One region of the Sanguibacter keddieii DSM 10542 genome, then DNA from elsewhere that is predicted to be linked to it. Evidence: riboswitches for the same ligand, from Rfam matches in the RefSeq annotation. Region 1 holds a riboswitch; the other holds the start of a gene.
The links. A riboswitch is a leader RNA that binds a small molecule or an ion and turns the genes downstream of it on or off. The one in region 1 is predicted to bind thiamine pyrophosphate.

Region 2: linked by a shared signal. The riboswitch ahead of SKED_RS03900 (YkoF family thiamine/hydroxymethylpyrimidine-binding protein) and the one ahead of SKED_RS02035 (thiamine ABC transporter substrate-binding protein) in region 1 are both predicted to bind thiamine pyrophosphate.

Annotation. Positions count from the first base shown of each region.
Region 1 is NC_013521.1:462,503-466,247, forward strand. Features, by position in the region: gene SKED_RS02020 (hypothetical protein) at 1-226, shown strand, start outside; gene SKED_RS02025 (hypothetical protein) at 223-837, shown strand; gene SKED_RS02030 (DUF4235 domain-containing protein) at 856-1,095, opposite strand; TPP riboswitch at 1,310-1,414, shown strand; gene SKED_RS02035 (thiamine ABC transporter substrate-binding protein) at 1,467-2,570, shown strand; gene SKED_RS02040 (ABC transporter permease) at 2,575-3,745, shown strand, end outside.
Region 2 is NC_013521.1:909,107-912,851, reverse strand. Features, by position in the region: gene SKED_RS03910 (ABC transporter ATP-binding protein) at 1-868, opposite strand, end outside; gene SKED_RS03905 (ECF transporter S component) at 865-1,533, opposite strand; gene SKED_RS03900 (YkoF family thiamine/hydroxymethylpyrimidine-binding protein) at 1,530-2,207, opposite strand; TPP riboswitch at 2,282-2,382, opposite strand; gene SKED_RS03895 (PrsW family glutamic-type intramembrane protease) at 2,495-3,589, shown strand; gene SKED_RS18860 (D-alanyl-D-alanine carboxypeptidase family protein) at 3,732-3,745, shown strand, end outside.

The DNA of each region.
Region 1 (3,745 bases):
GCAGCCCTCGGCGTTACGTGTCCCGAGCGAGATCGAGCGGCTGCTCCCCGCGGGCTCGGTCCCCACGCCGGTCCGGGCAGCAGTCGTCGCCGCGGCCGAGAGCGGCGAGGCGGTGTGGCTCGAGGCCCTCGCGCCCTTCGACGCGCGGGGTGCCGTGGGCGTCGCGGTCGCGCGTCGCCTCGCGGCACGCCTCGGCGGCGCGTGCGTCGTCCAGGACGGACGATGACCAGCACACGCCGGACGCCACTGCCCGCCGAGGCGGCGCGCTGGCTCGCCGTCGACCTCGGCAGCCGTCCGGCGCAGGTGGTCTTCGCGGGCGTGACCGGCGGCGCCGGGGCCACGACCCTCACCGCGCTCGTGGCCCGCTGCCTCGCCACCTACCGCGCGCCGACCCGTCCCCGGCCGTCCGTCGCCGTCCTCGACCACGACGGCGGCACCGTGCACGAGCGCAGCGGCGCGCCCGCTGCCGGCAGCCCGGCCGATGCCGACGTGCTGCTGCGGTGCCTAGGTGCGCAGGCTCTCAACCCCGAGCCGACGCTGCTCGACGACCCGACGGTCGTCGCCGTCGTCGTGGTGCCCTGGCACCAGGACGGGCTCGGCATGGGCGAGACCGCGGCGGACCGGCTCGGCGTCGAGAGGACGGTCGTCGTCCCCGTGGACGTCACCCGCGCCCGGGTCGGTGGCGCGGTGCTCGGCCTGCCGTGGGACCGCGCGCTGGCAGCCCCCGGGGAGATCTCTGGGGGCGCGCTCGCGCCCGTGACCCGTCGAGCGGTCCTCGCCGTCACGGCAGAGGTGCTGGCGGCGGCCCGACGCGTCGCGGTCCTCACCGCACGCTGAGCCGCCGCTGTCCTCCGGTCAGCCCTTGCGGGCGTGGATGCGCGTCGCGACGCGGGAGGTGCCGCGGGTCGCGAGGACGCGCGTGAGCGCCGCGGTCGCGCTCGTGACGGCGGCGAAGGCGACGATGCTCGCGACGGTCGCGTCGTCGTCGTCGGTGTGGACCGGGGAGTGCCCGGTGGCCTTGGTCCACAGCGCGGCGACGGCCTTCTGAGCCAGCCACCCGGCGCCGAGCGAGACAGCGAGCGTGGTGAGCTTCATGGGTACCGACTGGTCCTTGGCCACGATTCCTCCGCGGTAGTTCGTCTGTGCTGGTCAGGTCCTGATCAGCTGCCGCCCCCACGGTATCTCCCGCCCCGCAGCCCCGCACCCCACCGACACGGACCGCCTCTCATGCTCCGGGCGCGACGACCGGGCACGCCCTAGAGGCCCCTGTCGTCGCGCCCGGAGCATGAGAGCGAGGAGGTAGCCTGGGAGGGAACGACAGGGGAGCGCAGGAGCGCTGAGAGTGCGGAACCACCCGCAGACCCTCGAACCTGATCCGGTTTGCACCGGCGTAGGGAGTCGGGCTATCTCGCCACGCATGCGCGTGGTACCCCTTCTGAGGCACATGTCCAGGAGGACGCATCACCATGAGCACCACCACCAGCACCGTCAGGGCTAGCGGCCGACCGGCCCGCCTCACGACCGCGGCGGTCGCCGGGGCGCTGAGCCTCGCCCTCGCCGCCTGCTCGAGCAGCACCGACGCCGGCTCCGACGGGTCGGGCGACAGCGCCGGCAGCCCGACCACCGTCGACGTCGTCGTCCACGACTCCTTCGGGATCACCGACGAGGCCAAGGCGGCCTTCGAGGAGGAGAGCGGCTTCACCCTCAACGTCATCACCACCGGCGACGGCGGTGCCCTCGCCAACAAGCTGGTCCTCACCAAGGAGTCCCCGCTGGGCGACGTGGCCTTCGGCATCGACAACTCCTTCGCGTCACGCGCCGTCGACGAGGGCGTCTTCGAGCCTTACACCTCGCCCGCCCTGCCAGACGGTGCCGGCGACCTCGCCGTCGACGACACCGGCACGCTCACCCCGGTCGACTACGGCGACGTGTGCCTCAACGTCGACACCGGCTGGTTCGACGAGGCCGGCATCGACGCCCCCGAGACCCTCGAGGACCTCGCCGACCCGCAGTACGCGGACCTCACCGTCGTCACCAACCCGGCCACCTCGACGCCCGGCCTGTCGTTCCTCTTCGCGACCATCGGCCACTTCGGCACCGACGGGTACCTCGACTACTGGTCGAGCCTGACCGACAACGGCCTCAAGGTCGTCGACGGCTGGGAGGACGCCTACTACACCGACTTCTCGGCGAGCGGCGAGGGCGACCGCCCGGTCGTGCTGTCCTACGCGTCGTCCCCCGCCTACACCGTGAGCGACGACGGCACCTCGAGCACCACCGCGGCGCTCCTCGACACCTGCTTCCGCCAGGTGGAGTACGCCGGCGTCCTCGCGAACGGCGACAACCCCGAGGGCGCGCAGGCCTTCGTGGACTTCCTGCTGGGCGACCAGTTCCAGTCGGACATCCCCGAGACCATGTACGTGTTCCCGGTGAGCCCCGACGCGACCATCCCCGCCGAGTGGGAGACCTTCGCCCCCGTCCCCACGTCGCCGATCGCCCTCGACCCGGCCGAGATCTCCGCGAACCGCGACACGTGGATCAAGGACTGGACCGCTCAGGTGGTCGGCTGATCTCGTGACCACCCTCCAGGACGACGTCAGGACCCGCCGGGACCCGGCCGACGCACCCCGCGGACCGGGCGGGCGCCCCGCGCGCCCGTCCGGCCGCGGCCGGCTGCCCGCCCGCACGGGGCTGGTGGCCCGTCGGGCCTCGTGGGCGCTCGCGGTGCTCGTGCCGGTCGCGTTCCTGGGGATGTTCTTCGTGTGGCCGGTCAGCGCCCTCGTCGGCCGCGGCTTCGTGGCCGACGGGGCGCTCGACCTCGGCGGCTTCGCCGAGGTGTTCTCCCAGCCGCGCACCTGGCGGATCGTCGGGTACACCCTCGCGCAGGCAGCCCTCGGGACCGTGGTGTCGCTGCTGCTCGGCATCCCGGGCGCCTACGTCCTGTACCGCTGCACCTTCCGGGGGCAGGCGCTGGTCCGGGCCTTCGTCACGGTGCCCTTCGTGCTGCCCACCGTCGTCGTGGGCGTCGCCTTCCGCGCGCTGCTCGCCGAGTCGGGCCCGCTCGGTTCCTTGCAGCTCGACGGGACCTTCACGGCGATCGTCATCGCCCTCGTGTTCTTCAACTACTCCGTGGTGGTGCGCACCGTCGGCGGGCTGTGGGAGCACCTCGACCCGCGCGCCGAGCAGGCCGCCCGCGCCCTCGGGGCCTCGCCCGCACGGGCCTTCTGGACGGTGACGCTCCCGGCCCTCGGTCCTGCCGTCGCGTCGGCCGCCGCGGTCGTCTTCCTCTTCTGCGCGACGGCCTTCGGCGTCGTGCTCGTGCTCGGCGGCCAGCGCTACGGCACCATCGAGACCGAGATCTGGATGCAGACCGTCCAGTTCCTCGACCTGCGGACCGCCGCGGTCCTGTCGGTCGTCCAGCTGGTGGTGGTCAGCGCCGCCCTGGCGGTCGCGTCCCGGGCGCGAGCCCGGCGCGAGACCGCGCTCGCGCTGACCGCAGCGACACGGTCGACGCACCCGCTGCGCCTGCGCAGCGCCGACGCCCTGCCCGCCGCGCTGACGGCCGTGGTGGTCGTGGTGCTGCTGGCCTGGCCCATCGCCAACCTCGTGGTCCGGTCGTTGCGCACGCCCGACGGCTGGGGGCTGGACAACTACGTCGCGCTCGGCACGACGGGCGGGCGCAACGCGCTCACCGTCACCGTGTGGGAGGCAGCGGCCACCTCGCTGCGCACCGCCGCCTGGGCGA
Region 2 (3,745 bases), 450 kb from region 1:
CCTCTCCCCCCGTCCCACGAGGCACGAGGCCCTCGAGGAACGCGTCGTGCGCCCTCGAGGCGAGGTCGCCGTGCGCACCGCTGAGGGCGGTGAGCTCGGCCTCGAGCGGCAACCAGCACCCGAGGCGGTGCAGCGCCGCGGCGTGCTCGCGGAGCACCGAGGGGGTGGGGCCGTCGGCGACGACGCTGCCGTCGTCGCCGAGCACGACGGCCCGGCCGGGCAGCGCCTCGACTCCGCCGTCACCGGCGTAGTCGTCCAGCCGGTGCTCGACGAGCAGCACGGTGAGCGACGCGTCGCGCGCGACCTCGTCGACCGCGGCCCGCACGGCGCGGACGCCACCGGCGTCGAGCATGGAGGTGGGTTCGTCGAGGAGCAGCAGCCCGGGCTGGCCGACCACCGCGGCCGCGAGCGCGACCCGTTGCGTCTGCCCGCCGGACAGCCGGGCCGTCTGGGCCGCGGCGAGCGCCCCAGCACCGACCTGGTCGAGAGCGGCCTGGACGAGCGGCCCGATGAGCGCGGGAGGCACGGCCCGGTTCTCCAGGACGAGGGCGAGCTCGGCGTCGACCTGCGGCAGGCACACCGAGGCCGAGGGGTCCTGCCCGACGACCCCGAGGACGGTCGAGCGCTCGTGGACCGGGGTGTCGACGTCGAGGTCGAGCGTCGCCCCCAGTCCCAGCGTGCCGGTGACCGTCGCCGGCGTGCTGTGCGGCACGAGCCCGGCGACGAGGTGCAGGAGGGTGGACTTCCCGGCGCCCGACGGCCCGAGGACGACCACCCTCTCCCCTGCTGCGACGTGCAGGTCGACCCCGCGCAGGGACGGGGTGTCCCTGCGCGGGTAGGTGACGGTGACGTCGGTGAGCGAGATCATCGCGGGGCCGTGCGGCCGATGGCGAAGCTGTCGACGACCCCGGTGCGGGCGAGCGCGTCGACGACCACCTTGGCGAGCAGCCCGCCGAGGACCACACCGGAGACCACCTGGATGGCCAGGCGGGTCCAGAACAGGTCGGTGCCGTACCAGCCGGCACGGAACGCGCTGAAGAAGAACACCGCGAAGGCACCGAGCCCTCCGGACACGGCGTAGGTGAGCCACGAGTAGCTGCGGTACCGCGTCGCGGTGAAGGGCAGCTCGCTGCCGGCACCCTGGATCGCGGCGGCGACGAACAGCAGGGGCCCGACGGCCGAGCCGAGGAACACGACCTCGATGACCGAGGCGAGCACCTCGGCGACGATGCCGGCACCGGGGCGCTGGATGATGGCGATCGCGACGGGCGCGACGATCAGCCAGCCGCCGAGCAGGACGTGCTGGGTGAGGTCGCCGAAGGGGCCGGTGACCGCCGCGAAGGCGATCCACCCCTGGACGAGCGCCCAGTAGAGGAAGCCGAAGACGACGCCGAGCACCACGACGAGCATGAGCTCCTTGAGGCTCCAGGGTGCCCGGCGCGTGCGGCGGAGTCCCTGGGAGGGCGTGGCGGGAGAGCCGGAGCCCTGGCTCGCGATCGGAGTGGTGGTCTCCGGGGTGCCGTCGCCGCTCATCGGGCAGCCTCGCTCGGGCTGTTGACGGAGATGGTCACGTGGGTGGTGACGTGCCGGACGGACTGCCCGACGGTGACCCACGCGTCGACGACGGTGGTGAGGACGTCGGCGACGTCGCCTGCGAGACGGGTGACGTAGTGATCACTCCCGACGACGGTCCCGGCCGCACGTGCCCGCTCGATCGCGGCGTAGATGTCCCGCATGTGGTCGGGCACGGTCGAGCCGGCGAGGGGCTGGTCGGCGAGCGGGTAGAGGGCCCACTGGGCGACGGCGCGGACGCCGGTCTGCGGGAGGGCCACCGTCTGCCGCGCGGGGAACGGCTGGTCGGCGGGCAGGTCGCAGGTGACCTCGCCCGGGCAGCCGCGCGAGAGCATCACGGCCGCCGAGACGTGCTCGCCGCTCCGGGAGGCCGCCGCGACGAGGTCGGCGAGGTACTCCGCGATGCGCTGCTCGGTGCCGGCGACCCGGGTCGAGACCGGGTCGGTCTCGACGACCAGGCCGTCGGTCGACGTGACGGCGAGGGCCTCGGTGATGATGCGGACGTAGTCCGAGCTCATCACCGACAGCGTGATGCGCGCGCCGATGCCGAGCTCCGCGGGGGTGGGCGCCGGCTCGGTGCCCGTCGCGGCGCTCGTGGTCGCACTGGTGATGGTCGTGCTGGTGGTGGTGTGCACTGTCGTGCCCTTCTCGTCTCGAGGTGGGGCACGGGCAGCACCGACGCACGCCAGCGATGAGCTGGCGTGCGTGGGTGCCGTAAGAGATGCCTCCCTGCGCTGGCATGATCCAGATCAGGTTCGACGGTCGAAGGTTGAGAACCTTCCTCTCAGCCCGGCTCACCGGACTCCCGTGTTCGTCACCCACCCTAGGGGTCGGCGCACCCCGCTGACCAGCCGGGACCGGTCGTCGAGACTCGTGGGCCGGAACCGTGGCGGTGAGGGTCCGCTCCTGCCACACTGCCTCCATGACACTGAGCGTGGTGGGGGCAGCACTCTTGATCATCGGCCTGACCGGGGCCTACGTCGCAGCACGGGTCCGCGAAGGCGTCCCGGCACCGGGGTGGTTCCCCGACCCGTCCTCGCACTCCGCGCAGCGACGCTGGTGGGACTCCCGGGCGTGGACCGCACGCGTCGAGCCCGGTGAGCAGCCTGCCGTCCGCGGCCGACGCTTCCACGGCAGGTTCTGGGGACGTTCCTGGGTCGCGTCGCTGGTCGGTGCCGTCGTCGTCCTGGTGGTGGGGTCGGCGGTCTACACCGCGACCGACGCGATCCACGTCATGGGCGTCGCCAGCCTCGTCGGCATGGCGCTGGTCTGCTGGGCCTTCTACAGGTTCGTGAACCGCCAGCTCGCCCTGGACGACGTCATCGGACCGCTCGAGGTCCTGGCCGTCGTGGTCGGGACGAGCGGCGCGGTGCTGCTGGTGGCCGCGAACGTCAACTCCTGGATCATCGACGGGCCGGGCATCCAGACGGCCTCCGCGCTCGTCGGGCTCGTCGAGGAGGGCACCAAGCTCATCGTGCCCCTCGCGCTCTTCGTCCTCGGCCGGTACCGCGACCCGCGCGCCGGCATCGCGGTCGGGCTCGCCTCCGGCTTCGGCTTCGCCATCACCGAGACTGTCCAGTACGCCTACCAGACCGCGTCCGCGACCGGCCCGAACTTCTGCGGGACCGGGACGGTCGACAGCTCGAGCGCGACCGTCGTGCAGGAGCAGGTCTTCCGGATCTTCACCGTGTCGCCCCTGCACTGGCTGTGGACCGGGATCGCCGTGGCGATCGCCTGGCGCCTCTGGCACCTGCACGGCCGTCGCGGCACGCTCGGTGCCGTAGGAGGCATCCTGCTGGTCATGGTGGTCCACTCGCTCAACGACAGCTCGATCACCTCGACCTGCGACAACCCGACCGCCACGTCGCTCCTCGCGCTGCTGCGCTGGGTCCTGCTCGTTGTGATGTACCTGACCTTCCGGGCGTGGGCGCGCAAGTCGACGCCGCCGCAGCTGGTCGGCCAGGTCTCGCGCGGGTGGGACCCGAAGCACCTGCCGTCCGACCGGTCTCACGGCTGACCGTCCGGTGACCCCGGCCCGTGCGTCCGCCCCGGGGCGGATGCACGGGTCCCCCGGCGGGCTGGTGGCGACGCCTGCCGGGCCGGGAGATCAGCCCGCGGGCTGATGCCCTGGGTGCCGTCCTGGCGGGACGATCATCACCATGACCTCCTCTCA